3 regions of the Chromobacterium fluminis genome follow, and region 2 is predicted to be linked to each of the others. Evidence: predicted binding sites of a transcription regulator. Region 2 holds the regulator's gene; each other region holds the start of a gene.

Evidence for each region. The regulator FNR, encoded in region 2, switches genes on or off when oxygen is low (the NO sensors DNR and NnrR bind a similar motif). The targets are predictions, from matches to a motif close to TTGATNNNNATCAA.
Region 1: a site for FNR is predicted at 6,510-6,523, ahead of ccoN (cytochrome-c oxidase, cbb3-type subunit I). Genes of this name have one in related genera too.
Region 3: a site for FNR is predicted at 5,208-5,221, ahead of HA052_RS13530 (DUF3149 domain-containing protein). Genes of this name have one in related genera too.

Annotation. Positions count from the first base shown of each region.
Region 1 is NZ_JAAOMA010000002.1:193,461-203,447, reverse strand. Features, by position in the region: gene HA052_RS02395 (SgrR family transcriptional regulator) at 1-1,069, shown strand, start outside; gene HA052_RS02390 (Hsp20/alpha crystallin family protein) at 1,178-1,609, shown strand; gene pepN (aminopeptidase N) at 1,693-4,317, opposite strand; gene HA052_RS02380 (M61 family metallopeptidase) at 4,400-6,178, opposite strand; gene ccoN (cytochrome-c oxidase, cbb3-type subunit I) at 6,650-8,074, shown strand; gene ccoO (cytochrome-c oxidase, cbb3-type subunit II) at 8,091-8,705, shown strand; gene HA052_RS02365 (cbb3-type cytochrome oxidase subunit 3) at 8,709-8,900, shown strand; gene ccoP (cytochrome-c oxidase, cbb3-type subunit III) at 8,897-9,814, shown strand; gene ccoG (cytochrome c oxidase accessory protein CcoG) at 9,969-9,987, shown strand, end outside.
Region 2 is NZ_JAAOMA010000018.1:20,574-30,560, reverse strand. Features, by position in the region: gene ugpQ (glycerophosphodiester phosphodiesterase) at 1-20, shown strand, start outside; gene HA052_RS13855 (substrate-binding periplasmic protein) at 7-711, opposite strand; gene HA052_RS13850 (methyl-accepting chemotaxis protein) at 718-2,730, opposite strand; gene HA052_RS13845 (alanine/glycine:cation symporter family protein) at 3,295-4,710, shown strand; gene hemN (oxygen-independent coproporphyrinogen III oxidase) at 4,778-6,184, opposite strand; gene fnr (fumarate/nitrate reduction transcriptional regulator Fnr) at 6,294-7,040, shown strand; gene HA052_RS13830 (DUF1853 family protein) at 7,243-8,166, opposite strand; gene HA052_RS13825 (RNA methyltransferase) at 8,156-8,935, opposite strand; gene HA052_RS13820 (inositol monophosphatase family protein) at 9,139-9,930, shown strand.
Region 3 is NZ_JAAOMA010000017.1:76,841-86,827, reverse strand. Features, by position in the region: gene HA052_RS13560 (D-2-hydroxyacid dehydrogenase) at 1-805, shown strand, start outside; gene HA052_RS13555 (DUF1841 family protein) at 1,110-1,589, opposite strand; gene HA052_RS13550 (glutathione peroxidase) at 1,647-2,132, shown strand; gene trmB (tRNA (guanosine(46)-N7)-methyltransferase TrmB) at 2,329-3,009, opposite strand; gene HA052_RS13540 (NAD-dependent epimerase/dehydratase family protein) at 3,046-3,966, opposite strand; gene HA052_RS13535 (CDP-6-deoxy-delta-3,4-glucoseen reductase) at 4,005-5,033, shown strand; gene HA052_RS13530 (DUF3149 domain-containing protein) at 5,297-5,425, shown strand; gene arcD (arginine-ornithine antiporter) at 5,906-7,345, shown strand; gene HA052_RS13520 (arginine deiminase) at 7,433-8,665, shown strand; gene HA052_RS13515 (ornithine carbamoyltransferase) at 8,799-9,809, shown strand; gene arcC (carbamate kinase) at 9,937-9,987, shown strand, end outside.

The DNA of each region.
Region 1 (9,987 bases), on a different contig from region 2:
GTTGCGCCTGCACAAACCCGACAACCCCTATCAGCGACAATACCTCCATCTGAGCGCGGTCGAGGTCCACGACGCGCTGTCCTTCAGCTGCCGCTTGGACGACGGCGATTTTCTCTGGCCGCAGCGGCTGGCCACCGCCAACAGCTCCATCGTCCCCTTGCGGCGCAATGCCGACTTCGACCGCCTGCCGGTGGGCAGCGGACCGTTCCGGGCGCTGCGTCACAGCGAGCAGCGGCTGAGCCTGGCCGCCTTCGCCAACCATTACCGCGAACGAGCACTGCTGGACGAGATCGAACTGTGGTTCATTCCCTCCGGCAACGACGGCCAAGACTTCCACCTGCGTCTGGATTACGCCAACGACGACGCCAACGGCACGCTGCAATCCGCCTGCACTTATTTGCTGCTGAATCCGGCACTGCCGGACAGCGAGCGCGCGCCGCTGATGCGCTGGTTGGCCGAACCCGCGCTGGTCCAGGCCAACGACACCCTGCAAACGCCGGCGCTCGGCTTGCTGCCAGGCTGGCGTCACCCCTTGCCGCAAGCCGAGCGCCGGCCTCGGCTCGACCGTACCCGCCTGCGCCTGTTCCATTACGACCTCCCCTGCTTCCCGCCGCTGGCCGCCGCCGTCCGTCAACGCCTGGCCGGGCTGGCCATTGAGCTGGAGATCCACGCCCTCAGCCGGCGCGATTTTTTTCACGATCAAGACTGGTGGCGGCAGGCCGATCTCATGCTGTGCAGCGAAGTGCTGCACGACGATCGCGACTATAGCTGCCACGAGTGGCTGGGCACCCGGCAACCGTTGCAGCGCGGCCTGGGCGCGGAGGCGCAAGCGCGGCTGAACGCGCAGTTGCGGGACATCCAACGCCAAGCGGACACCCGGCGGCGCATGGCCGGATACGCCGCCATCGGCGACTGGCTGTGCGCCGAGGGCTGGGTGCTCCCGCTGTCTCATGAGCGCCAGGGACATCAGGCCAGCCCGCAACTGGCCGGCCTGCAAATGAGCGAAAACGGCTGGACCGATTTCGCTGGCCTGTGGCTGCGGCCTGTCCAATCGGACTGGCCGGCATGAATCCCGATGAATTTTCCCTTCTTGGGGACTTGAGAATCCGAGCGGCGTCCCTATATCGACAACAGGGCCCGCTTTACACCTAAATCATTGATCTAAAAGGAGAGTAAGATGAATATCCTGCCTTCCCGCGGCAATGTCAGCCTGTTTGACGAACTGTTCCGCGACTTCACCCCAGGCTTCTTCATCAAACCGCTGCACGGCGATCCGCTACCTAGCCAGATCAAGATCGACGTGAAGGAGTCCGAAACCCAGTTCACCGTTCACGCGGAGATTCCCGGCGTCAGCAAAGAGGACATCCATGTGGAAGTGGACGGCCCACTGGTCACCATCAAAGCGGAAGTACGCCAGGCGGACAGCGAGCGCAAGGACGAACGCCAACTGCGCACCGAGCGTTTTTACGGCGCGGTGTCGCGCAGCTTCCAGCTGCCTGCGGAGATCGAACGCAACGCGGCCAGCGCCAAGTACGAAAACGGCGTGCTCAGCCTGACGCTGCCGAAGAAGCAAGGCGGACAGGGCGGACAGCGGCTGCGCATAGAATAAGCCTCGCGGTGAATCCGCCTCGCCGGCCATGAAAAAAGCCCCGGTTTCAAACCGGGGCTTTGTGTTGAACGGCGCGAGACGGCTCAGGCCTCCAAAATCTTGGACACGATCTCGTACACGTCCTTGGACAGCGGCTGCCCGGCCAGACGCTGCAATTGCTCGCGCATCAGCGCCTGACGCGCAGGCTCCAGCTTTTTCAGCCGGCGGAAGGCGTTGACGATGCGGCTGGCCACTTGCGGATTGATCGCGTCCAGCGCCAGCACTTGATCGGCCAGGAAGCGGTAGCCGCTGCCGTCGGCGGCGTGGAACAAGGCCATATTGGCGCCAAAGGTGCCGATCAGCGCGCGCGCCTTATTGGGGTTCTTCAAGGTGAAGGCAGGATGCTGCATCGCCGCCTGCACATGCTCCAGCGTGCCCGGCAGCTGGCTGCCGGCCACCAGCATGAAGAACTTGTCCATCACCAGCGCGTCGCCCTGCCAACGGGAGGCGAAAGCGGTGAAGCAATCGTCGCGTTCGGCGCCGTCGCGATCGCGCAAGGCCAGCATCGCGCCCATCTGGTCGGTCATATTGTCCGCTTCCCGACACTGCTTGGCAGCGGCTTCCGCCGGCCAGGCGTCGTCCAGGCGGTTCAACATGGCCAATGCGCGGTTTTTCAGATCGCGCTTGCCCGCGTCTTGCGGCTTGTAATCGCGGGTCTGGCTCAGCTCGTACGCCTCACGCCACTCGCCGCGCAGCGCCTGCGCCAGCTCGTCCAGTACGAAATCGCGCACCTGATGGATGCTTGCCGGATCGGCCTCCTCCACCATCTCCAGGATTTCCGCCTCGGAAGGCAGGGCCAGCATCAGAGCCTTGAACGCCGGATCGGCGACATGGTCCTTGAGCACCGCGCGGAAGGCGGCGACGAAGGTTTCGGGCAACTTCAGCTCGCCGCCGCCGGCCAGCGTCGCCAACAGCTGCTTGAACAGGCGCTCGGCCAAAGTTTGGCCGGCTTCCCAACGGCTGAAGCTATCGCTGTCGTTGGCCATCAGGAAAGCCAGTTGGTCGTCGCGCCAATCGAAATCCAGCTTCACCGGCGCGGAGAAACCGCGCAGCAGCGAAGGCACCGGCTCGGCCGGCACGCCGACGAAGGTGAAGCTCTGCTCCGCCGCCTTGACGTCCAGCACCCGGGTGCCGCCCTGCGCTTCGGCTTCGCCCTCCAGCCGCAGCGGCAGGTCGGCGCCGTCGGCGCCCACCAGACCCAGGGCCAGCGGGATGTGGAAGGGCTGCTTCTGCTCCTGGCCCGGGGTGGCCGGGCAGGATTGGCGCACGTTCAGAGTGTAGCTGCGCGCCACGCTGTCGTAGCGGCCGCTGACGCTGAGCACCGGGGTGCCGGCCTGGCTGTACCACAAGCCGAACTGGCCCAGGTCCACGTCGTTGGCGTCGGCCATCGCCGCGCGGAAGTCGTCGCAAGTCACCGCCTGGCCGTCATGGCGTTTGAAATAGAGATCCATGCCCTTGCGGAAACCGGCTTCGCCCAGCAGGGTGTGATACATGCGCACCACTTCCGCGCCTTTTTCATACACCGTCATGGTGTAGAAATTGTTCATCTCGATATAGCTGTCCGGGCGGATGGGGTGAGAAGTGGGGCCCGCGTCCTCCGGAAACTGGTGAGCGCGCAGGCCCTTGACGTCCTCGATTCGCTTGACCGCGCGGCTGCTCATGTCGGCGCCGAACTCCTGGTCGCGGAACACGGTCAGCCCTTCTTTCAGCGACAGCTGGAACCAGTCTCGGCAGGTAACGCGGTTGCCGGTCCAGTTGTGGAAGTATTCATGGCCGATCACCCGCTCCACACCCTGGAAGTCGGCGTCGGTGGCGGTGTCCTTGCGCGCCAGCACGTACTTGGTGTTAAAGACGTTAAGGCCCTTGTTCTCCATCGCGCCCATATTGAAGTCGCCGACGGCGACGATCATATAGATGTCCAGGTCGTATTCCAGGCCGAAACGTTGCTCATCCCACTTCATCGAGTGCTTCAAAGACTCCATCGCGTGCTGGGTCTTGTCCTGATCGGCAGGCTCGGTCCAAATCTCCAGCGCCACTTCGCGGCCGCGCATGGTGACGAACCTGTCCTTCAGCGCCGTCAGTTTGCCGGCCACCAAGGCGAACAGATAAGACGGCTTCTTGTACGGATCCACCCATTTCACCCAGTGGCGCTTCTTGTCCACCATGCCCTCGCCCACCTTGTTGCCGTTGGAGAGCAGCACCGGGAATTTGTGCTTGTCCGCCATGATGGTGGTGGTGAACTTGGCCATCACGTCGGGACGGTCCAGGTAATAGGTGATTTTGCGGAAGCCTTCCGGCTCGCACTGAGTGAACAGATTGCCGTTGGACGCGTACAAGCCCATCAGGCTGGTATTGGCCGCCGGATCGATCTCGGTTTCCACTTCCAGGATGAAGCTGTCCGGCACGCCGCGCACGGTCAGTTGATCGTCGGCCAGCGCGTAGCCGCCTTCGCCCAGGCGTTCGCCGTCCAGCGTCACCGCCACCAGCGCGGCGCTGCCGTCCAGCACCAGATCGTCCCGGTGCGCGGCCTTGTCGTTGCGGGTCACCACCAAGCGCGCGTGCACGCGGGTGGCGTCGTCTTCGATGTCGAAGCTCAGATCGACCCGGTCAATCAGAAAAGCGGGGGCTGCGTAGTCGTTGCGGTACTTGACTTGCGGCTGTTGAGCCATGTCTACGTCTCCTTCGATGCCGGCTGCGCCGGTCTTGGCTGGAGGGGAACGGCGCCGGGGCGCGGCGCCGGCCCGATGAATGTTAGCGGCGCAGCCACCGGGCGCCGTCGTCCTGCAACAGCAGGCGGCAGGCGTCGGCAGGCGCGGCTTGCAGCTCTACTTCCGCGCTGATCAGCTCATCGCGGCGGAAGCAGTGCAGTTTCAGCTTAGCGCCCGGCTGGTAACGCGCCAGCGCCTTGTCCAAATCCACCGCCTTGAGCTTGTCTATGGCCACGATCACATCGCCGCCGGACAGCCCGGCGCGCTGCGCCGCGCCGCCGTCGTAGACGTTGATCACGCGCACGCCCTGGGCCTCGGCCACCGCCTTGACGCCCAGGCTGGCCGGAGCCGGCTTGCCGCTCAGCGCCAGGCCGCCGCGATCGCCGGCGTTGGCCGCCGGCTCAAAGCGCAGTTCCACGCCCTGGGCAGCCAGCAGCTCGGCCAGCGGCAAGGGCTCGACGCCGCGCAACGCTCGGTCGAAGAAGGCTTTGAGGTCCAGGCCGGTGGCGGCCTGCGCCAGGCTTTCCCACTCGTCCTCGGCCAGGCCTTTGCCGTCGTCCAGCCATTTGCGCCACAGCGCGCGCATCACGTCGTCCAGCGACTGACGGCCCTGGCTGTCGCGGCGTATGGTCAAGTCCAGCGCCAACGCGGCCAACGCGCCCTTGGTGTAATAGCTGACGATGCTGTTGGGGCTGTTTTCGTCTTGCCGGTAGTACTTGGTCCAGGCTTCGAAGCTGGATTGCTCCAGCGTCTGCTTCAAGCGGCCGGCGCCGCGCTCCACGCCGCTGATGGTTTCCGCCAGCAGGCCCAGATAGCGCTTCTCGTCTATCAGGCCGCAGCGCACCAGGCTCAGGTCGTCGTAATAGGAGGTGATGCCCTCAAAGGCCCACAGCAAACGGGTGTAGCCTTCCTGATTCAGGTCGTAGGGCGTGAACGCCGCCGGCTTCATCCGCTTGACGTTCCAGCTGTGGAAATATTCGTGGCTGATCAGGCCCAACAGTTTCAGATAGCCGTCGCTAATCTCCTCGACGCCCTGTTGCGGCAAGTCGTCGCGGTTGGCCACCAGCGCGGTGGAGGCGCGATGCTCCAGGCCGCCGTAGACGTCTTTGCCGACGAAAAGCATGAACACGTAGCGTTCGAACGGGGCCGGCTCGCCAAACAACTTGATCTGGTATTCGCAAATTTTCTTGGCGTCGCGCGCCAAGCGCTTGAGGTCGGCGCGGAAACGACCGGAGACGACGAATTCGTGCGGTACGCCGCAGGCTTTGAAGCTGACGCGTTCGAAAGCGCCCAGTTCCACCGGATGGTCGATCAACTCGTCGTAGGAAGCCGCCTGATAGCCGCCGAAGCCGGTTTTCTTGTCCGCGCCGCGCGCCGGCAAGCTGGTCGCCACTTTCCAGTCGGCGTAGGCCTTGCCTTCCGGCGGCAGGATGTCCACCGAGCAGGCCTCGTTTTCATAGCCGTCAGCCGCCAGGAAAACGCTGGTGCCGTTATAGAAGCCTCGCTGCGCGTCCAGATACGCTCCGCGCACGGAGAGATCAAACGCATAAACTTTATAGCGCAGAACCAGCGAGCCCTTGACCGGCGCGGCTTGCCAGCTGTTTTTTGTCAACTGGACCAGCTGCACCGCTTTTCCCGCGGATTCCGCGCGAATTTCCACAATATGCTTGGAGAACTCCCGGATCATGTAACTACCCGGAATCCAAGCCGGCAACGAGAAAATCTGGCCGTTCTTAGCGGGTTTGGGAACGGTCAGGACGACCTCGAAAAGATGCGCCTCCGGGGCGCATGGACATAGGGTGTAGCGGACGGAAACGGTCATGATCTGCCTGCAATCGTTGCAAAACCTTCTGATTTTAGCACTTGCCGCGGGTAAACGCTGCGTTTTATGACATCTTGATCCAGGTCAAGAAGGCTGGGCCGCCAGACAATACAATCTCGCCAGTGGCAACAGTATTTGCAAGAACTGTCACGCTCGCTTGAGACATAAATAAAGACAAATGGGAAAGCGACATCCCCCGGCCGTCCAAACTGGCCCGATATGGGTAATTGATTTAGAATGCCGGGTTAACTAAATGGGGAAATTGCGCTGTCGCAATACGGGATGAACTGCTAATACAGACATCAGTACCGCTGCGACCCGGGTCAAGCGCTTGATTTTAATAAAAGTCGATTTCCCTGCGGCTTCGTCTGGATACAGTCACATCGGTACAGATTGGGACAGTCGCCCGGACTTCAAGCCGTCGATTAGATATGTCACGTTCTGAGTTAGCAACCTTGGAGAAAAACCTAAATGGAAACGCAATCCACTTATAACTATAAGGTGGTGCGCCAATTTGCCATCATGACCGTCGTGTGGGGCATTGTCGGCATGTTGGTGGGCGTCATCATTGCGGCCCAACTGGTCTGGCCCGATTTGAACTTCGGCCCCTGGTTCCACTTCGGCCGCCTGCGCCCGCTGCACACCAATGCGGTCATCTTCGCCTTCGGCGGCTGCGGTTTGTTCGCCACTTCCTACTACGTAGTGCAGCGTACCTGTAACGTCCGGCTGATCTCCGACAAGCTCGCCGCCTTCACCTTCTGGGGCTGGCAGCTGGTGATCGTGCTGGCCGCCATCACCTTGCCGCTGGGCCTGACCACCAGCAAGGAATACGCGGAGCTGGAATGGCCAATCAAACTGCTGATCGCGGTGATCTGGATTGTTTACGCCATCGTTTTCTTCGGCACCATCGCCATCCGCAAGGTCAAGCACATTTACGTGGCCAACTGGTTCTACGGCGCCTTCATCCTGGCCGTGGCCCTGCTGCACATCGTCAACTCCGCCTTCGTGCCGGTGTCGCTGTGGAAATCCTACTCCGCCTACTCCGGCGCCGTGGACGCCATGGTGCAATGGTGGTACGGCCATAACGCCGTGGGCTTCTTCCTGACCGCCGCCTTCCTCGGCATGATGTACTACTTCATCCCGAAACAGGCAGGCCGTCCGGTTTACTCCTACCGCCTGTCCGTGGTGCACTTCTGGGCGCTGATCTTCACCTATATGTGGGCGGGCCCTCACCACCTGCACTACACCAGCCTGCCGGACTGGACCCAATCCGTAGGCATGGTGTTCTCCCTGGTACTGCTGGCTCCGAGCTGGGGCGGCATGATCAACGGCATCATGACCCTGTCGGGCGCCTGGCATAAGCTGCGCACCGACCCGGTGCTGAAATTCCTGGTGGTGTCGCTGTCCTTCTACGGCATGTCCACCTTCGAAGGCCCGATGATGTCGATCAAGACCGTCAACGCCTTGTCCCACTACACCGACTGGACCATCGGCCACGTGCACTCCGGCGCGCTGGGCTGGGTGGGCTTCATCACCATCGGTTCCATGTACTACCTGATTCCTCGCCTGTTCGGCCGCGAATCCATGTTCAGCCTGAAGCTGGTTGAAGCCCATTTCTGGCTCGCCACCGTCGGCGTGGTGCTGTACATCGCCGCATTGTGGATCTCCGGCGTGACCCAGGGCCTGATGTGGCGCGCGCTGAACCCGGACGGCACCCTGACCTACGCCTTCGTAGAAGCGGTCAAGGCCACCTATCCGTACCACTTCGTGCGTCTGCTCGGCGGCTTCCTGTACCTGCTCGGCATGTTCCTGATGGCCTACAACACCTTCCGCACCGTAACCGCGGGCCGGGCCGTAGACGCCAAGATCCCGGCCATCACCGCCCACGCTCATTGAGGCGCAAGGAAACATCATGGATAAGATACAAAAACTGATCGAAGAACACGTCGGCTATCTGATCGTGTTCACCCTGCTGGTCGTCAGCGTGGCCGGCCTGGTGGAAATCCTGCCGCTGGCCTTCCAGAAATCGACCACCCAGCCGGTGGCCGGCGTCAAGCCCTACACCGCCGTGCAGCTGGCCGGCCGCGACATCTACATCCGCGAAGGCTGCCACACCTGCCACACGCAGATGATCCGTCCGTTCCGCGCGGAAACCGAACGCTACGGCCATTACTCCGTGGCCGGCGAATCGGTGTACGACCACCCCTTCCTGTGGGGCTCCAAGCGCACGGGTCCGGACCTGGCCCGCGTGGGCGCCCGCTACTCCGACGAATGGCATCGCGTGCACCTGATCAACCCGCGCGACGTGGTTCCCGAGTCCAATATGCCGGCCTTCCCATGGCTGGCCAAGAATCTGGCCGACGCCGACATCGTGCCGACCAAGATGAAGGCGCTGCGCCTGGTGGGCGTCCCCTATACCGACAAAGACATCGCCGAGGCCAAGGCCCAGGTGGAAGGCAAGTCGGAAATGGACGTGCTGGTCGCTTACCTGCAAGGCTTGGGCCTTGCCTTGAAGAACGTTCGTTAAGCCATGGACTGGGTAACCATCGGACGCTCGCTGTTCACGGTAGTGTGCTTTGCATTCTTCATCGTGGTGCTGGGCATCGCCTACAGCAAGCGCTCCAAGAACCGGTATGAGGACGCGGCCAACCTGCCCTTCCTCGACGACGACAAGGTGCAGGAAGCGGAACAAGACCAAGCTTCCAACGGAGCAAAAAAATGAGTGATTTCGTGAGCGAATTCTGGAACATCTGGATCACCGCGATCGTGCTGGGCGGCCTCGTCTGGCTGACCTATCTGGTGTTTTCACAATCCAAGATCAAGGTGCAAAAGGGCGAACAGGTTGAGATCACCGGCCACGTATGGGACGGCGACCTTTCCGAGTACAACCACCCGCTGCCGCGCTGGTGGATGTTGATGTTCTACGTGACCCTGGCCTTCGCCGTGGTCTACCTGATCCTGTACCCTGGCCTGGGCACCTGGAAAGGCGTGTTCGGCTGGACTTCGGTAGACCAGTACAAGAAGGAGCGCGCGCAGGCGGAAGCCAAGTATCAGCCGCTGTACGACCAATTCCTGAAACAGGACGTCAAGGCCGTGGCCGCCGACCCCAAAGCTCAGGAAATGGGCAAGCGTCTGTTCCAGACCTACTGCGTGCAGTGCCACGGTTCCGACGCCCGCGGCGCCAAGGGCTTCCCCAACCTGACCGACAACAAGTGGCTGTGGGGCGGCGACATCAAGACCATCCACACCACCATCTCCGAAGGCCGTCATGGCCAGATGCCGGCCTGGGGCGCGGCGTTCGGCGAGGAAAAGGTCAAGGACGTCGCCAACTACGTGCTGTCGCTGTCCAAACGCAAGCATGACGCCGAGCGCGCGGCTCGCGGCAAGGAAACCTTCGCCACCGTCTGTATCGCCTGCCATGGTCCGGACGGCAAGGGCAACCAGCAGTTGGGCGCGCCCAACCTGACCGACAACAACTGGTTGTACGGCGGCAGCGAGAAAACCATCATCGAAACCATCACCAACGGCCGCAACAACCAGATGCCGGCCTGGAAAGACTTCCTGGGTGAAGGCAAAGTACACTTGTTGACCGCTTACGTCTGGGGCTTGTCCAACAACCCCAAAGCGCCGCAATAAACCGGTACTGATCTACTGCCCGCTAATGCGGGCAGTATTCTTTCGCGAGGATGTTATATGATTTCATATAACATCTCCGCCCCGACGCAGCCGCGCATTTCGCCAAGCCCATACCCCCATGGCCTTGGCCAAATCCGCAGAGAAGGAAACGCCCATGTCCGATTCGCTCAAGG
Region 2 (9,987 bases):
TGCGGCTTATTTCAGATTGAAGGCTTTGAAGCTGCCGTCCGCCTTCATCGCCAGGATGGCGTGGTTCAGCCGCTGTATGGCGTCGTCGCTCAACTGCGGATGGCAGGCGAAATAGATGTCCGTTTCATTCACCACCAGGGCGACGCGCGGCGTCGCCATTTTCATTTTGTCGGCCAGGCCTTGTATGCCCACGTCCAGCGTGGCCAGCAAGTCGATGCGGCCCAATTGCAGCTTGCGCAGATTGGTTTCCGCGTCCGCGCTCTCGTCCAGCGTCCAGCCCTGCTGCTTTAGCCGGCTGGCCACGGCGGTGCCGCGTACGGCGCCGATGTGGAAGTGCCGGGCCTGTTCCACGCCGCCGAAGTCGCGGGTTTCGTCATTGCGCGCCAGCAGCACCAGCCGCAGGCGGATGACCGGCTCGCTCCAGCGGAACAGCATTTCGCGTTCCGGAAAGCGGGCGGCGGTCAAGCAGGTGTCCGGGGTCTGCTGGACCAACAGCACCGCGCGGGCGGTGGGGTAGGGCGTAAACTTGAACGGCAGGCCGGCGCGCAGGGACAGCGCGCGCATCAGGTCGATGGCGGTGCCGGAGACGTGCTGCTGATCGGCTGAGACTTCGATGATGGGAGGCTGCGGGCTGACCAATATGGTCAGTCCGGCCGCGGCGGCGGGGGCCGAAGCCAGCGCCGCGATCAGCTGTCTCAGCAGGCGCGGCATGAGGGCCTAGACGCTGAAGCGGCCGGCAAGCTGGCCCAGCCGCTGTGATACCGATTGCAGTTCGCCGGCGGTCTGCGCGCTGGCTTCGACGGCGCTGGCGTTGGTTTCCGACATCCGCGCCACGCTCTCCACGTTTTGCGCCAGCGACTGGCTGGCGCTGCTCTGTTCCTTCAGTCCCTGAGTGATTTGATGGATGCTGTCCAGCACCTGGTCCACGCATTGGCGGATGGAGGCGATGCTGGCGCCGGCGTTGCGGGTGTTTTCCTGGCCTTGCATGATGGCGCTCATGCCGGTTTGCATATTGGCGATGGCCTGCTGCGAGGTGCGCTGGATGTCGGAGACGATGGTGCTGATCTCGGTGGTGGATTGCGCGGTGCGTTCCGCCAGTTTGCGCACCTCGTCGGCCACCACGGCGAAGCCGCGGCCTTGTTCGCCGGCGCGCGCGGCTTCAATGGCGGCGTTCAGCGCCAGCAGATTGGTTTGGTCTGCGACATCGCGGATCACATCGACAATGCTGGCGATGGACTCCGATTGCTGGCCCAGAGCGCCTATGGTTTCCGAGGCAGAGGACACGTCGCGCACGATGCTGTCCATGCTGGCGCTGGCGTCGTGGATGATGGCGTTGCCCTCGCTGGATTGGCTGACTGCGGCGCGCGAGAGTTGATTGGCTTGTTCCGATTGCTCGGCGCTGACCATCAGGCTGGTGCTCAGTTGCTCGATCGCCGCCGCCATGCTGGCCGCCGCCTGAGTTTGCTTGGTGCTGCTGTGGGAGACGTTCTGGGCGCTTTGCGCCATCTGGTCCGCGGCCGAATTGACTTCGTGCGAGGTGTCCAGCAGCTGGGTCACGGTGTCGCGCAATTGATCGCGCATCTGGCCGATGGAGGCGAGTAAGCTGCTACGGTCCTGTTCGCGCAACTGGATGCGGGTGCCCAGCTGGCCGGCGGCCAATTGCTCGACCACGCTTTGCACGTAGAAAGGCTCACCGCCCAGTTGCAAGGTGATGGACAGGTAGAGCTGGTGGAACAGGAAGCTGGCCAGCAGCATCGCGGCCAGGCCAATGCCGATGTAAAGATTGCGCTGAGCCTGCATGCGGTCGATGCGGGCTTGCAGCAGGGCTTCCAGGTTTTTCAGCGTCACATCGCTGAAGCGGGAGCCTATCTCTGCGTTTTTCGCCGCCATCCCGCTTAGGGCCAAGGCTGCGCCGGTCTGTCCTGTGATGGCTTTGTCAATGGCGGCGGCCTGGCCTTGATGGAAGGCCGCCAGTGCCTGGGACTCTGCGTTCAGCGCGTTTTTCAGCGCCGGATTGTAGGCCAGCGCCTTGGCCAGGTCGCTGTTCAATCCGTCCAGCGTGCCATTGATCAGCGGGCGCAACTCCACCAAGCGGTCGCGCTCGGCTGGCGTCAGCGCTTGACCGGCCTCCGATTTGGCGGCCCAGGCCAGCGCTTCGCCGACGTAGTTGCTGAGCGCGGGCAGCTTGGCGGTGGCGGCGTCCATCAGATAGTAGCTGTCGATGTCCGGGTCCAGCGTCAGATTGGAGTTGTCGCTGGCGGCGCCGAGCAAGGCGTTGAGTTTGTCCGCCGTACTGTCGAAGCTGGAGATCACTTGGGGCGGCGGGGCCGCGCCGATCCGCGACAGCGTGCCTCGCGCGGCGCCGGCGGCTTTCCAGGCGTCGTCGGTTTGCAAGATGGCGCCGTATTGTTCCTGAGCGCTTTGCAGTTGGTTCCAGCCTTGTTCCAGTTGCGCCTGCGCCGCCGGCAACGCGGCTTTGGCGGCGGCCTCGCCCTGCGCCGCGCGCACGGCCAGGTCCTGCGCCTGCTCCAGCGCGCCCAGCAAATGCTGTAGCGGCTGGATATAGGACACCCCGACTCTTTCCTTTTGCGAAAAGTCGATATTGTCCTGATTGGTTCGATACAGACCGTACACCATATAGAGTAAGGCGACGGCAAAGACCGTGCCGATCAGCGCAAAGCGGCTGGGGTAGCTCAAGCGCTGCATCAGCCTTACCACGGGTGTTGTCATGATTTCGCTCCTGACTGTGGCGGCGACGTCCGCAATGTGGACGTCTGCTTCGCCAGTTCCAGAATAGGCAATTTTCACGGGCTGCGATTGCCGCATGAAATGCGATGGCGTGTCGGATGGTCCGCGCATCAGTTCGTCTCGGGAAAGCGCGTGAGCTTTGTCTTGTCAGGATAGGGTGGATAAGCGGCAATAATGCCTGAGTCATCAAAAATGACTTTGGATTGTTTGGACATTGGGTAAATGTTCGGCTATCCGGAATAGTTAAATGACAAAGGCGTGCTTCGAGGCGGGGGAATGGACGTTTGCGCGGCTTTGGCCGAGATCGCCCGGCATTGCCAGCAATCACTCTATTTTGTTAAATTCGCCGGGTTTTGCATTGAAACAGTCTGACGAAGCCGTGTCCTGAACCCGGCGACCCGACGGTCGCGGGGAACGGTTTCGTCAAGGCCGCAATCTTCAAGCCCGGCGACAAGACCGCGGCGAGGACAACCTTCCAGTCTGCAATCCTTCCGGCGCGCGTCGCCTATTTTCCAGATTGCCACGCTCAGAGCTTTAAGAGGATCCATGGACTTGCTTCATTCGTTTATCAATGCCGCCAATGATGTGATTTGGGGCAAAATGCTGATTGGCCTGTTATTGGCCGTCGGCTTGTATTTCTCGCTGCGCTCCGGTCTGCTGCAGCTGCGGCTTTTTGCGCGCGGCTGGCGCGAGATGATGGGCGGCCGCGGCGGCCACCGCAGCAAGGACGACATCTCGCCGTTCCAGGCCTTCGCCACCGGCCTGGCTAGCCGGGTGGGCACCGGCAACATCGCCGGCGTGGCCATCGCCATCGCTGCCGGCGGACCCGGCGCGGTGTTCTGGATGTGGCTGACCGCCATGCTGGGCATGGCCAGCGCTTTCGCCGAATCAACCTTGGCGCAGCTGTTCAAGACCAATCACCATGACGCCACCTTCCGCGGCGGTCCGGCTTATTACATCCAGAAAGGCCTGGGGCAACGCTGGCTGGGCGTGATCTTCGCCTTATGCCTGATTCTGGCTTTCGGCCTGGTGTTCAACGCGGTGCAGGCCAACTCCATCGTGGCGGCCACCGAGGGCGCCTGGGGCTGGAACCGCTATATGGTGGGCATCGCCCTGGTAGTGATGAGCGCGCCCATCATCTTTGGCGGCGTGCGCTCGGTGGCGCGTGTGGCTGAATGGCTGGTGCCGGTGATGGCGGCCATCTATTTGCTGATGACCTTCTATGTGCTGGCGGTGCATGCCGCCGAGCTGCCCGGTCTGATTGTGTTGATCGTCAAGAGCGCTTTCGGCCTGGAGCAGGCGGCGGGCGGTTTCGCAGGCTACGCCGTGAGTCAGGCGATGATGCTGGGCATCAAGCGCGGTCTGTTTTCCAATGAGGCGGGCATGGGTTCCGCTCCCAACGCGGCCGCGACGGCGACCTCGCGCCATCCGGCAAGCCAGGGCGCGATTCAGATGTTCGGCGTCTTCATCGACACCATGGTGATCTGTACCGCCACGGCTGCCATCATTCTGCTGTCCGGGGTGCATGATCAGGGTTTGAGCGGGGTGGCGCTGACGCAGAAGGCCATCGAGGCCCAGTTTGGTCCGATCGGGGCGTCCTTCCTGGCGGTGGCGATGTTCTTGTTCGCCTTTTCCACCATCATCGGCAATTACGCTTACGCCGAGGGCAATGTCGAATTCATTCGCAGCAATAAGTGGATTTTGTTGGTGTTCCGGCTGATCGTGCTGGCGATGGTAATGTTCGGCGCTGTGGCCAGCTTGCCGCTGGTGTGGGACATGGCCGACTTCGCCATGGGTTTGATGGCCTTGATCAACCTGGTGGCCATTGTATTGTTGTCGCGTTACTTCTTCATCGTGTTGAAGGACTACGAGCGTCAGTTGAAGCAAGGCGAGTCCACTCCTGTGTTCAAGGTGGCGGATTACCCGGAACTGGCGGCCAAGGTGGAAAAAGACATCTGGTAAGCCTATGCCAGGCCCCAACGATAAACAGCCCGCGTCCAGACGCGGGCTGTTTTGTCATGGGGCTGGCTCAAATGGTTTTGGAGTAGCGAGCTTGAGTACGGCGCTCCCGCAGGTGCCGGTCGAAGATCATCGCGATATTGCGGATCAGGAAGCGGCCCTTGGGTTCCACCATGATGAAGTCGCCGTCGAAGGACAGCAGGCCCAGTTGCTGGTATTCGCGGATCTGCGGCAGCTCTTCGGCGAAGTACTCGGCGAAGTTGATGCCGTGAATTTCTTCCAGCGCTTCCACCGACAGCGAGAAACGGCACATCAGGCCCTGGATGATGCTGCGGCGCAGGATATCGTCATTGTCCAGCGTCAGTCCGCGCAGCACCGGCAGATGGCCGCTGTCCAGCGCCGCGTAGTAGCTGTCCAGGTCTTTGGCGCTCTGGCTGTAGCAGGGGCCGACCTTGCCGATGGAGGACACGCCAAGGCCAATCATGTCGCAGTCCGCATGCGTGGAGTAACCCTGGAAATTGCGTTGCAGCCGGCCCTGGCGCAGGGCGGAGGCCAATTCGTCGTCCGGCTTGGCAAAGTGATCCATGCCGATGAACACATAACCGGCATCGGATAGACGTTGCACCGAGTCCTGCAGGATGTCCAGCTTGGTTTCCGGCGACGGCAGATCGGCCTCGTTGATGCGGCGCTGCGGCATGAACACGGTGGGCAGATGGGCGTAGTTGTACAGCGCCAGCCGGTCCGGACCGATGGCGATCACCTTGTCCAGCGTGCGGCGCACCGATTCCCGGCTCTGCAAGGGCAGGCCGTAGATCAGATCGACGCTGACGGACTTGAAGCCGGCGTCGCGCGCCGCCTGGATCACCTCCAGCGTTTCCTCCTCGGATTGCACGCGGTTCACCGCCTGCTGCACCGCGGGCTCGAAGTCCTGGATGCCGACGCTGATGCGGTTGAAGCCGAATTCAGCCAGCTTGAAAATTGTAGCCGCGCTGACTTTGCGCGGGTCTATTTCTATGGAATACTCCCCCTCCTTCAAGAACTCGAAATGAGTCTTGAGCAAGGTCATCAATCGTTCCAGTTGCGCGTCGGACAGGAACGTTGGGGTGCCGCCGCCGAAATGCAGCTGTATCACCTGCTCTCGACGGCCCAGACAGGAGGCGACCATCCGGACTTCCTTTTCCAGGTAGTCCAGATACAAGTCGGCTTTGCCGCTGTCCTTGGTGATGATCTTGTTGCAACCGCAGTAGTAGCAGATAGTGTTGCAAAAAGGTATATGAGCGTACAATGATAAAGGTTTCCGGTTGGCGCCGATGCTGCGCTGCCGTAGCCAGTGGATGTAGTCTCTTTCGGCAAAACCCGGCGTAAAGCGATCCGCTGTCGGGTATGACGTATATCTAGGACCTGTCCCGTCGAGGCGTTCAATCAGAGCGCGGTCGAATTCAAAATGGGCAGGAGAAAATGGGTGGGTGGTCTTCATGTCGTATTTGGATAGCAAAACCTCTGGTGGACTGGTAAATTTGCGGAAATCCTGCGAATTTCGCTTTGATAAGGGTCAAGCTTCATCGCAAGCTTGTACTAAACATGCCATGTCCGATCAGAATCATATCTCTTTGCATAACCTGAAGGTCTCCTGCTCCAACTGCAGCCTGAAGGAACTCTGTCTGCCTGTGGGGCTCAACCGCGAGGAGCTGACCCAGCTTGACGCGGTGATCCGCCAGAGCCGTCGTTTGAAGCGCGGCGAATACCTGTTCCGAAGCGGCGAGGGCTTCCGCTCTCTGTTCGCGGTGCGTACCGGCTTCTTCAAGACCAGCGTGGCCAGCCAGGACGGCCGCGAACAGGTGACCGGCTTCCACATGTCCGGCGAACTGATGGGTTTGGACGGCATTTCCGCCAATGTTCACGGTTGCGACGCCATCGCGCTGGAGGACAGCGAGGTGTGCGAGTTGCCGTTCAGCCGCATGGAGAGCCTGGGTCGCGAAATTCCCACCTTGCAGCACCACTTCTACCGACTGATGAGCCGCGAGATCGTTCGCGATCAAAATGTAATGTTGCTATTGGGCAACATGAAGGCGGAAGAACGTCTAGCCGCTTTCTTGCTCAATTTGTCCCAGCGTCTGTCCACCCGGGGCTTCGCCGCCAATGATTTCATCCTGCGCATGAGCCGCGAGGAAATCGGCAGCTTCCTGGGGTTGAAACTGGAAACCGTCAGCCGCACGCTGTCCAAGTTCCAGCAGCAAGGCTGGATCACGGTAGACCATAAGCATATCCAGCTAGTGATGGTGGATGAGTTGAAGGCGCTGATTTCCGGCTGCGCCCACGCCAACGGCCATTGATTCCGCCGCTTAGGCAGAGTCGTGAAAGACGCAAGAGCGTGTTTACGATCTTGCGAGCTAAGGCGAGACAAGGCGAAAGCGGCTGAGAAAGCGGAATGTACACGTGGTACATGAGCATTTCGAAGCTGGTTTCAACGCCGTATCGCCGACGCGCAGCGGATTGTAAACAGGTTCTTAGGCAAGCCATCGGGCTTGCCTTTTTTCATGGGGACGGCGCGCAGTCGGCGATTTGCCGCAGCAGCCGCGACAAGGGCGCTTCTTGAGGCCATCCGGGCGGCACGGCGAAGCCGCGCGCCACTTCGTGCCAGTCGCCGTCGGGGCCGGGTTGCAGTTCGGCCAGCAGCTGCGGCGCCTCGGCCTGTTCCAGCCGCGCGCGCAGTTCCGCCGCGTCGGCGGTGTGTTCCCGCGAGAGGCGCGCCGGCGCCAGCCAGCTGAGCCTGGGCAGCCAGGCCCAGCGGGAGTCCGCGTTCAACGCAGGCCAGTCGCCGCGCAGCGGCCAGTATTGCCCGTAGAGGGGCAGAGCGCCGGGCGGAGGTTCCGGCGAGGTGTCCAGGGCGTGGAACAGCCAACCGCTGAGCCGGGCGCCGACAGCGCAGCCGTCGAAGCCCGCCGGCAGCGCAGCTTGCGCCGCGGGATGGCGGGACAGGCGCAGCTGGGTCTGCAGCTTATGGGCTTTCAGCGCCCAGGCGTCGCGCAGGCTGGGGCCGGTCAGCGTATCGGCGCTGCGGCCTAGTTGCAGGTAGAACTTGCTGGCGGCTTCCAGATGCAGCGGTTGGCCGTCGAGGCGCAAAAGGAAGTCGAATTCGCCGACGGTGCGGCCGTCCGGACCGCGCACCGGCAGATTGCTGGCGACCAGTTCGATGTGCGGCGCCAAGCGGAACCAGAAGGACAGCAAGCGCTCGGCGTAATGGCCCAGACGGCGGGTGGGCTGGCGCGCCAGCCAGTGCTGCAGCTCGGCCGGATCGGCGTCCAGCGCTTGCAGCAAGGCCGGGCCGTCTGCCCCCAGCAGCCGTTGTGGCGGGATGTCCGCGCCGCTGCGCCAGGGGGAGGGCGCGGAGAGCAGAAAAGCCAGATCGCGCACCGCCGGATGCGCGTAGGGCAGGGTGAACGGCGGCTTATTCGCCATCCGGTCCGGGCGCGTCGCGGCGGACTTCGCCGTCGGCGGCGCGCTGCACCTGTTTGAGGAAGCCGCGCAGGATGTCGATCTCCTCGCGCAGCAGGCCGGCGCGGTTGAACAGAGTGCGCATCCGGCGCATCATCCGCTCGCTGTTGCGGCGGCGGAAATAGCCTATCTTGTCCATGGTCTGTTCCAGATGGCCGCAGAAGCCCTCCACCTCGCCCAGCGCCGCCGCGTCGCTGTCGGCGCGCAGATAATCGACGTCCACGCCGGTGTGGCTGAACAGCTCGTAGGTCATCACCTGCACTGCCATCGCCAGATTCAGCGAGAAATAGTCCGGGTTGCCGGGGATGGTGACCAGACGGTTGCATTGCTCGACTTCTTCGATCGACAGGCCGAAGGTTTCATTGCCGAACACCAGGGCCACTTGTTCGCCGGCGCGCGCGCGCGCCACCAATTCCGGCGTAGTCTGACGCGGTGTGGACAGAGGGGTGGTCAGCTCGCGGCGGCGGCTGGTCAACGCGCAGGCGATGGTGACGTCTTGCAGCGCCTCGGCGAGGCTGGGCACCACGGTGGCCTGTTCGAGAAGATCCACCGCGCCGGAGGCCAGCGTATTGGCTTCGTCGCTGGGAAATACTTTGGGTTCAACCAGATAGAGCCGGCTCAGGCCCATGGTCTTCATCGCTCGGGCGGCGGAGCCGATATTGCCCGGATGGTTGGGGCGAGCCAACACCACGCGAATGTTTTTCAGAAAATCAGGTACTTGGGGTTTATTCATCAGCAGTTTCACATTAAAATAGCCGGCTTATCGAAAAGCCCGCGCGCCGTTATTGCGCGCAAGGCCAGCGCTTGCCGGATGGGCAGGCATGCCGCCTTGCCCGATTGCGCCGGGTTTTTCTTGTTCCTTAACCCAGATTGTTACTAGCAGACGTCGCGTCATGTGGCGGACGTCTGTCATGGTTGAAAGTGTAGAGGCCGTCAATGCATCCGATGCTCAATGTCGCGGTGAAAGCCGCTCGCCGCGCCGGCAGTGTCATTCAGCGCGCGTCGCTGAATCTCGACGCGGTGCGCGTAGAGCGCAAGAAACACAATGACTTCGTGACCGAAGTCGACCGCGCCGCGGAAGAGTCCATCATCGCTTCCATTCTGGAAGCTTATCCCAAGCACGCGATTCTAGCAGAAGAGTCCGGCGCGAAAGGCATCGGTTCGTCGGAATACGAGTGGATCATCGATCCGATCGACGGCACTACCAACTTCCTGCACGGCCACCCGCAGTACGCGATTTCCATCGCGCTGGCGCACAAGGGCCAGGTGCAGCAAGCCGTGGTTTTCGACCCCAACCGCAACGATCTGTTCACCGCCTCGCGCGGCGTCGGCGCCTTCCTCAATGATCGCCGCATCCGCGTGTCCAAGCGCTTCATGATGAATGAATGCGTGATCGCCACCGGCTTCCCGGTGTCCGACCAAAGCTATATCGACCAATACCTGGGCATGCTCAAGGATGTGCTGGCCAAGACCGCCGGCGTGCGTCGCGAAGGCGCGGCCTCGCTGGACCTGTGCAATGTGGCCTGCGGCCGCGTGGAAGGCTTCTGGGAGCTGAACCTCAAGCCTTGGGACATCGCTGCGGGCAGCCTGATCGTGCAGGAAGCGGGCGGCATCGTCACCGACTTGTCCGGCGAGCAGGGCTGGCTGGAGTCCGGCGACATCGTCGCCGCCAACCCGAAGGTGCTGGCGCAGCTGCTGCACATGCTGGCGCCGCATATCGGCAAATAAGCGTTGTCGGCTTGGCCTGAGCGGCTAAGCGCGTCACGGCGTCCTCGGGGACGCCGT
Region 3 (9,987 bases), on a different contig from region 2:
CAACAAGGTGCCGTTGCGGCGGGAAACCCTGGAGCAACTGCCCGGGCTGAAGCTGGTGGCGGTGGCCGCCACCGGTTACAACCATGTCGATCTGGACGCTTGTCGCGAGCTGGGCATCGCCGTCTGCAACATCCGCCATTACGGCGACGACACCGTGGCCGAACACGCGCTGACCCTGATGCTGGCCCTGGCCAAGAACCTACCCGCCTATCAGCGCGACGTCGCCGCCGGGGTGTGGCAGCAATCGAGGCAGTTCTGCCATTTCGGCGCGCCGATCCGCGATTTGCGGGGCGCGACCTTGGGCATTGTCGGCGCGGGCGGCATTGGCCTGCGCCTGGCGGAGATGGCCGGCGCGATTGGCATGCAGGTGTTGTTCGTCGAGCGCAAAGGCGCCAAGGAGCTGCGTTCCGGGCATGTGGCTTTTGCCGAGGCCCTGGCGCAGGCCGATGTGATTTCGCTGCATTGTCCATTGACCGAGGACACCCGGGACTTGATCGCCCAGCCGGAACTGATTTTGATGAAGCCCGGCGCCTTGCTGATCAATACCGCGCGCGGCGGCCTGGTTAACGAGGAGGACCTGGTGGCCGCGCTGAAATATGGGCAACTGGGCGGCGCCGGTTTCGATGTGCTGAGCGAAGAACCGCCGGTTCATGGCAATCCTCTGTTGAAAACCCGCTTGCCCAATTTGATTGTCACCCCTCATGTGGGTTGGGCCAGCCGGCAGGCGATGGAGCGTCTGGCCGCACAGCTGGTGGACAATATCGCGGCCTTTGTCGCGGGCATAGAGCGCAATCGTTTGTTGTGAGGCGCGCCTATTTGAGGCTTCAAGCCGGCTAAGGCCGGCTTTTTTGATGATTCATCTTAAATATAATATTTATATAAATGATTTAATATTTTATTTGTTGTTAACTGTTAAAAAACTATTTGCATTTTGTTTATTGTGGGAATAGCATGAGGATGCTCTTCTGGCTTTGCCAGTACGAGCTGCCCCGCTTGATCGCCGTGGAGGGTTTCCCCCCACGGCTCTTTTTTTGCCTGTCGCCAGGCAATGCAAAACGCCCGGCGGAACCGGGCGTTGGTCATGGGAAGCGCTTGTCGGGCGTGCGGCGTCAGTCCGGGATGTCGTTGGGGTTGATGCGGAGTTGCCCCTCCGCCCCCATGCCCAACTTGCCGCGAATACAGCCGATGTAGCGATTCACGTCCGGGCCGCCGCCATGACGCTGAGCGTGCCAGATCATCTCGCCGAGACAATCCATCATCGCGTGCTGCGCCAGATGTTCGCTGCCGTGGCGCAGCGCCAGCTGTGCGTACAGCGAGCGGATGCCGAAGGGCTGGTCGATGGAGCGTTGTTCCTCAATAGCCACATGCAGGCCCAGGTGGAGGAAGGGATTGCTCTGGCCCATTTCCGGAGTCCACTCCTGTTCCATATACTGTTCCGGCCGATCCAGAATGGCGTGATACTCCGGGTGGTCTATAAGAATGGGGAGCACCATTTTTTCCAGATCGGACAAGTCCGTCCTGGATTTGGATTTCTGCCAGGTGTCGAAGAAGAAGCGCCGGGCGTCCTGCCGGCTGGGATTGAACAACATTCGGATAGTGCCTGAGTGGATTCTCGGGAGCGCTCATTATACGAGACGGAGGTGGCCATGACCACGCTTTACGACTTCACCGCCGCGCGCATAGACGGCAGCGAACAGCCGCTGTCGGCCTACACCGGCCAAGTGACGTTGGTGGTGAATACCGCCAGCGAGTGCGGCTACACCCGGCAGTACGCCGGCTTGCAGGACTTGCAGCAAGGCTTGGGCGGCCGCGGACTGGCTGTGCTGGGATTCCCTTGCAATCAGTTCGGCGGCCAGGAGCCGGGCGACGAGGCCGAGATCGAGCGTTTTTGCCGGACGCGCTTCGAGGTGGATTTCCCCATGTTCGCGAAGGTGGAGGTCAACGGGCCGCGGGCTCATCCGCTGTGGCGCTGGCTGACTCAGGCTGACTCCACCCATCCGCACCCGGTGAAGTGGAACTTCACCAAATTCCTGATTGATGCCAAGGGAAGGGTGGTAAAGCGTTACGAGCCGGCGGTGGAGCCGCACGAATTGCTGGAGGATATCGAGGCCTTGCTGCCGCGAGGCGGCTGAGAACCTGTTTACGATCTGCTGCGCGTCGGCGATACGGCGTTGAAAACGGCTTCGAAATGCTCATGTACCGTGTGTACACTCCGCTTTCTCAGCTGTTTTAGCCTTGTCTCACCTTAGCTCGCGAGATCGTAAACACGTTCTGAGAGACTTTGAACCGGCGCTGATGCCCGCTGCTTGCGGCGGGCATGGGAGGCGATCAGCGGCGGCGGAAAATCACGTCCCACACGCCGTGGCCCAGCTTGATGCCGCGGGCCTCGAACTTAGTCAGCGGACGGTAGTCCGGACGAGGCGCGTAGCCATCGGCGGTATTGGCCAGCTGCGGCTGGCTGCTGAACACGTCCATGATTTGCATGGCGTAGTCTTCCCAGTCGGTGGCGGCGTGCAGGTAGCCGCCCGGCTTGAGCTTGGTGATCAGCTTCTCCACCAGCGGCGCCTGGATCAAGCGCCGCTTGTTGTGGCGTTTCTTGTGCCAGGGGTCGGGGAAGAAAATATGCACGCCGTCCAGGCTGCCGTCGGCCAGCATGTGATCCAGCACTTCCACCGCGTCGTGGCGGATGATGCGCAGATTGTTCAATTCCTTTTCCGCGATCAGCTTGCACAGATTGCCGACGCCGGGAGAGTGCACCTCCACGCCCAGGTAGTCTTGACCCGGATTGGCGGCGGCGATTTCGGCGGTGGCGCCGCCCATGCCGAAGCCGATCTCCAGAATTTTGGGCGCGGCGCGGCCGAAGGCCTGCTCCAGATCGATGCGCTCGGGGCGGTATTCGATGCCCCAGCGCGGCATGCCTTCGTCCATCGCGCGTTGCTGGCCGGGAGACAGATGGCCTTGGCGCAGCACGAAGCTGCGGATGGCGCGTTGAAATGCCGGATTTTCCATAGAGAAGCCTGCTGAAAACTCAAAAAAACCGCGATGTTACCGAATCTTGGCCGCCGAGGCGAGCGCGACGGCGATGCGTTCCGGCGCTTGGGCCAGCGCCGCCAGGTAGACGGCGGTGTCGGGCCAGCGGAGTTCCGGCAGCAATTCCCGGCGCAAACGCCGGTTGTCCAACTGCCTGGACTCCATCATATAAGACCATAGACCAGCGGAGACCCGGGCGCGGACTTCCTCGCGCGGCAGCAAGGGCGGCAAGGCCAGGCCAAGCGTGGCGGCGAGCCGGCGATACCACTCGCTGATCGGCAGCGGCTGATCGTCGCTGACGTTGTAGACGCGCGGACCGCCGCGACATTGCCGCAATGCGGCCACGCAGGCGGCGGCAAGGTCGTCGGCGTGGATGTGATTGCTCCAGCTGTCCTCTTCCGGGCGAATCAGCGGCGTTTGCGAGGCGAAGCGGCTCAGCGGCAGGCGGTTGTCGGCGTAGATGCCCGGCGCGCGCAACACGGTCAGTTGACTGCCGTGGGCTGCGGCAAAGCTTCGCAATTGGGTTTCGGCGTCCAAGCGGCGCAAGGCGCGGTCGTTGTGCGGGCGGAGACGGGCGCCTTCGTCCAGCAAAGCCCCGTCGGCGTTGCCGTACACGCCGCTGGTGCTGATATAGACTAGACGCTGTGGTATCCTGCAACCTTTTGCCAACGCAGACAACAACTTGCGCATGCGCAAGTCCTTGCGGCCGGTTTCCTGGGGGGGAGCGGTCAGCAGCAGATCGTCGGCAAGGCCGGCCAATCGGCGCAGAGTGACGGGGTCGTCCAGATCGCCCCGGATGGGCGTGACGCCCTGGCGGCGCAGCGCTTCGGCGCTCGCGCTCGAGCGGCATAGCGCCAGCACTCGCCAGCGGCGGGTCAGTTCCGGCAAAGCGCGGCGCGCGACATCGCCGGCGCCGATGATCATCAAGGTTCGCATGATGTGCATTTTAGCCAGATATTGAGTAGAGGAAACAGATGACAGCGCAGGTGAAAGTGCTCCCCAGCGGGCATACATTTGGCGTCGAGCCGCATGAAACCGTATTGGAAGCGGCGTTGCGTCAGGGAGTGGGCCTGCCCTACGGCTGCCGCGACGGCGCGTGCGGCGCCTGCAAAGGCAAGGTAGTGGAAGGCGAAGTGAGTCAGGATGGTTTCCAGGAGAAAGCCTTGACCGAGGCCGAACGCGCCCAGGGCCTGGCGCTGTTCTGTTGTTCCCGTCCTCAGGGCGACATCACCATCGAGGCTCGCGAAGTGGCCGGAGCCGGCGATATCCAGATCAAGACCTTGCCGTGCCGTGTAGAGAAAATCGAAAAAATCCACGACGTGGCGGTGCTCAAGCTCAAGCTGCCGGTATCGGAGCGCTTGCAGTTCAAGGCTGGTCAATACATTGACATCCTGATGAAGGACGGCAAGAAGCGAAGCTTCTCCATCGCCAATGCGCCGCATGACGACGATTTTCTAGAGCTGCATATCCGTCATCAGCCCGGCGGCTCGTTCTCCGACTATGTGTTCAGCCAGATGAAGGAGCGCGAGATCATGCGCTTCAAGGGGCCCTTGGGCTCCTTCTTCCTGCGCGAGGATTCCGACAAGCCTATCCTCTTCGTGGCCAGCGGCACCGGTTTCGCGCCGGTCAAGGGCATTATCGAGCACGCGATCCACAGCGGCATCCAGCGCGAGATGGTGTTCTACTGGGGCGCGCGGACCAAGGCCGACCTCTATATGGCGGAGCTGGCCGGCGTTTGGCAGGCGCAGAATCCCAACATCACCTTCATACCGGTATTGTCCGACGCGCTGCCGACAGACGACTGGGCGGGTCGCACAGGCTTTGTTCATCAGGCGGTGCTGGAGGATTTCGAAAATCTGTCCGGCTATCAGGTTTACGCTTGCGGCGCGCCGCTGATGGTGGAGGCCGCGCACGGTAGCTTCACGCGCGAGCGCGGCTTGCCGGAGGACGAATTCTTCTCAGACGCGTTCTTCCTGTCCAAGGATATGGGCGGCAGCAAGTGAGCGCATCGGCGCGACATGAATGACGTGCGCCGATTTTTGAGACGGAACTGATCCGAACTGTATCGCTTTGCGAGCAACTGTAATGATATAAGTTGCTGATTTTTAGGAAATGAGCCCCTGGCGAGAGCCAGGGGCTTTTTATTTGCCTTGCATCAAATTTGCAGGTCATGCCATTTGATTTGGGTCAATGGGTGGACGCCCCAACTGGCTAAGATGAGGGTCAAGAAACCTATATGGGGCGTGGCCCCGGAAAAGGAGTGGCGATGGAACTTCTGACTCTGCTTCTCTCCGACGATGTCGGCATTTTAAGCTTGGTGACCATTGTGGTGACCACCTTGGTGGTGCTAGGCGCTCTGGTGGCGATTTTCAAGAACGTGAAAAAGCCAGAGTAAGCGCCTGAGCAAAAAGCATGTATTTATCCTCTTGATGTGTGTGTTGGTGGATGCGGTGGTGGGCCGCATCCACTTTTTTTTGCGCCTTGATCTTGATCCCGCTCTCTTTCATCGCTTAATTGACGCGCGATGCGCGCTTATCCTGAATTTCTCCTTGCCGGAATATCCCCTTCTTGAATCTTCGCCCGCAAAGTTCCACGCATTCAATAATTAATAGTTAGTTAAAAGAAAAGTAAGTAAATATTTTGTGCGCTGCACATTTTATTATTTTGTCATTCTTGTGGGGGGGTTCTATAAAGCTTTTGTTCTATTGCCATTGTGGGTGAGATAGAGCAGGGGTGAGCTATTTGACGCAGGTCAAACGGATGTTCGACTGTTCTGGCGATCACTAAATCCGAGGTATACCATTGTCTCAGATGATAAGAATTTAATTATATAACAACAGATTTGCAGGTTAATGTACTCTCACGGAGAACGAAAATGTCTACGGAAACTGAAACCCAAGGCGGCGGCGCTCCCAAGCTCAAGCTTGGCGCGCTGACCGCTCTGGTGGTGGGCTCCATGATCGGCGGCGGCATCTTCTCGCTGCCTCAGAACATGGCGGCGGGGGCCGGAGCCGGCGCTATCTTGATCGGTTGGGTAATTACCTTCTTCGGGATGTTGACTCTGGCATTCGCTTTCCAGATGCTGGCCAACCGCAAACCGGAAGTTGAAGGCGGCGTTTATGGCTACGCCAAGGCGGGTTTTGGCAACTACATGGGCTTCAACTCGGCCTGGGGTTACTGGATTTCGGCCTGGATCGGCAACGTATCCTACTTTGTGGTGATGTTCTCGGCGCTGGCCTTCTGGTTCCCAGTGTTCGGCGAGGGCAATACCGCCACCGCCATCGTCTGCGCATCCATCCTGCTGTGGGCCTTGCACTTTCTGGTGCTGCGCGGCGTGCACGGCGCGGCCTTCATCAACACCATCACCACCGTGGCCAAATTGGTGCCGTTGGCGCTGTTCATCCTGCTAGTCGTCTTCGCCTTCAAAGTAGATACCTTTAACCTGGATTTCTGGGGCTCGGCCAAACTCGGCTCGGTTGTCGACCAAGTCAAGAGCACCATGTTGGTGACGGTATGGGTGTTCATCGGGATCGAAGGCGCGTCGATGTTCTCCAGTCGTGCGGAAAACATGAAAGAAGTGGGCAAGGCCACTGTGATTGGCTTCCTGTTGACCATCGCCTTGCTGGTTGCGGTGTCGGTGCTGTCGTTGGGCGTAATGACCCAGGCTGAACTGGCCGCGCTGAAAAATCCGTCCACCGCTTATGTGTTGGAAAAAGCCATCGGGCCCTGGGGCGCCAACCTGATGAACGCCGGCCTGGTGATCTCTGTGGGCGGCGCGTTGCTGGCCTGGACGCTGCTGGCTTCCGAAGCGCCCTACCTGGCGGGCAAGGACGGCGTGATGCCCAAGGTATTCGGCACCACTAACGCCAATGGCTCTCCGGCCGCCTCGCTGTGGCTGACCAACGGTCTGATCCAACTGTTCCTGATCATCACTCTGTTCAGTTCCGCGGGTTACCTGGCGCTGCTGTCGCTGGCCACCTCGATGATTCTGATTCCTTACCTGTTGTGCTCCGGTTACGCCTTGCTGGTTGCCAAGCGCGGCGAAGGCTACGCCCAGGGCGAGTCCAGCGGCAAAGAGTTCGGTATCGCCACGATCGCGTCGGTCTACGGCGTTTGGCTGATCTACGCCGCCGGCCTGAAGTATCTGTTCCTGTCGATGGTGCTGTACGCCCCGGGTCTGCTGTTCTACCTGTGGGCTCGCAAGGAACGCGGCGAGAAAGCGTTCACCGGTCCCGAGGCGGTACTGGCTGCGCTGATCGTGGTGGCGGGTTTGTTCGCCGGCTACGAGTTGCTCACCGGAGCGCTGACGCTCTAAGTCGGATGTTGAAGTAAGAAGATTACCGGAGGCGCGCGAGATCCACGGGCCTCCACCAGCTCCCCCAATATCATTAAGGAGTTTGTCATGACCAAGTTTGGTGTTCATTCCGAGTGTGGCAAGTTGCGAACTGTGATGGTGTGCCGTCCCGGCCTGGCGCATAAGCGCCTGACCCCGGACAACTGCCACGGCCTGCTGTTCGACGACGTCATCTGGGTAGAGCGCGCACAGAAAGACCACGCCTACATGGTTGAGCAAATGCGCTCCCGCGGCATCGAGGTGGTGGAAGTGCACGATGCGCTGGCCAAAGTATTGGACGACAAGGCCTCCCGCGCCTGGGTCCTGGACCGCAAGGTCAAGGCCGACAACGTAGGTATCGGCATGTTGCGCGACCTGCGCAGCTGGCTGGATGAAATGCCTTCGTCGCAACTGGCCGAGCATCTGGTGGGCGGCATCGCCAAGTTCGAACTGCCGTTCGACCCGAAAGGCCTGTTTGGCGGCTACCTGGACCAGTCCGAATTCGTGCTGCCGCCGGTGCCTAACAGCCTGTTCCAGCGCGACCCGTCTTGCTGGATCTATGAAGGCGTGACGCTGAACCCGATGTACTGGCCGGCGCGCCGTCAGGAAACCCTGATCCTGCAATCCATCTACAAATTCCATCCGATGTTCGCCGGCAAGGTGAAAGTATGGTGGGGCGATTGCGACCAGGAGCATGGCGCGGCCACGCTGGAAGGCGGCGACGTGATGCCTATCGGCAACGGCGTGGTCCTGATCGGCATGGGCGAACGCACCAGCCCGCAGGCGGTGGTGCAAGTGGCCAAGCGCGTGCTGGGCAAGGAAGGCGGCGCCACTCGCGTGATCGCTTGCCAGATGCCGAAGTCCCGCGCGGCGATGCACTTGGACACCGTGTTCAGCTTCCTGGACATTGACCTGCTGTCGCTGTTCCCGGACGTGGTGGACGACATCACATGCACCAGCATGTACGTTGGCGACCGCGAAGGCGAGGTCCGTTTCGAACGCCATGAAGGCGTGCATCTGGTGGAAGTGGTGCGCCAGGCGCTTGGCCTCAAGGAAATTCGCGTGATTCAGACCGGCGGCGACGCCTACCAGCGCGAACGCGAGCAATGGGACGACGGCAACAACGTGGTGGCGCTGGATCGCCGCGTGGTGGTGGCCTACGACCGCAACACCTACACCAACCGCCTGATGCGCGAGCACGGAGTGGAAGTGATCGAGATTCCGGCTTCCGAGCTGGGCCGCGGCCGTGGCGGCGGTCACTGCATGACCTGCCCAATCACTCGCGACGAAGTGAAACTGTAATTCAATCGTAGTGTCCCGGCCGCGGGCGCGGCCGGGAGGGAAATTCAAGATTCATGTGCAAAAAGACAGGTTGACCGCCGGTTTCCCCGGAAACGACGGCCGGCTTGCCCAGACTCTAATCAGGAGCAATATCATGGCTTTCAATCTGCGCAACCGTAACTTCCTCCGCATGCTGGACTTCACCCCGCGCGAAATCCGCTACATGCTCGACTTGGCCCGCGACCTGAAGCGCGCCAAGTATTCCGGCACCGAACAGCAGCACCTGAAGGGCAAGAACATCGCCCTGATCTTTGAAAAAACCTCGACCCGCACCCGCTGCGCGTTTGAAGTGGCCTGCTACGACCAAGGCGCCAATGTGACTTACCTTGGGCCGTCCGGTTCGCAAATCGGCATCAAGGAATCGATGAAAGACACCGCCCGTGTGCTGGGCCGCATGTACGATGCGATCGAATACCGCGGCTTCGACCAGCACATGGTGGAAACCGAGCTGGCCAAATTCGCCGGCGTGCCGGTTTACAACGGTCTGACCGATGAATGGCACCCGACCCAGATGCTGGCCGACGTGCTGACCATGTGGGAAAACAGCGACAAGCCCATCTCCCAGATCCGCTACACCTATCTGGGCGATGCTCGCAACAATATGGGCAACTCTCTGCTGGTGATCGGCGCCAAGCTGGGCATGGACGTGCGTATCGGCGCGCCCAAGCATTTGTGGCCTACCGACGAGCTGGTGGCGCAGTGTCGTGAAATCGCCGTCAAGACCGGCGCGCGCATCACGCTGACCGAAGACGCCAAGGCTGCAGTCAAAGGCACGGACTTCATCCACACCGATGTATGGGTGTCCATGGGCGAGCCGGCCGAAGTCTGGGCGGAACGCATCAAGCTGCTGAAGCCTTACCAAGTGAACGCCGCGCTGATGGCCGCCGCGGAAAACCCGCAAGTGAAGTTCATGCACTGCCTGCCGGCTTACCACAACAGCGAAACCAAGGTGGGCAAGGAGATTGCCGCGCAGTATCCGGACCTGGCCAACGGCATCGAAGTGACCGAGGACGTGTTTGAGTCCGAAGCTTGCATCGCTTTCGAACAGGCCGAGAACCGCATGCACACCATCAAGGCCATTCTGGTGTCCACGCTGGGCGACTGATAGTCGCTTGAGCATCATCCAGTGATCCGCCGGCCAAGGCTTCCCTGACCGGGAACCTTGGCCGGTTTCATATTCAAGCGCGCACGCGGCATTAAACGGCGGGCGCGGTAGTAAAAAGGAACAGAATATGCGAGTCGTCGTAGCTCTGGGCGGCAATGCCCTGCAACGTCGCGGCGAG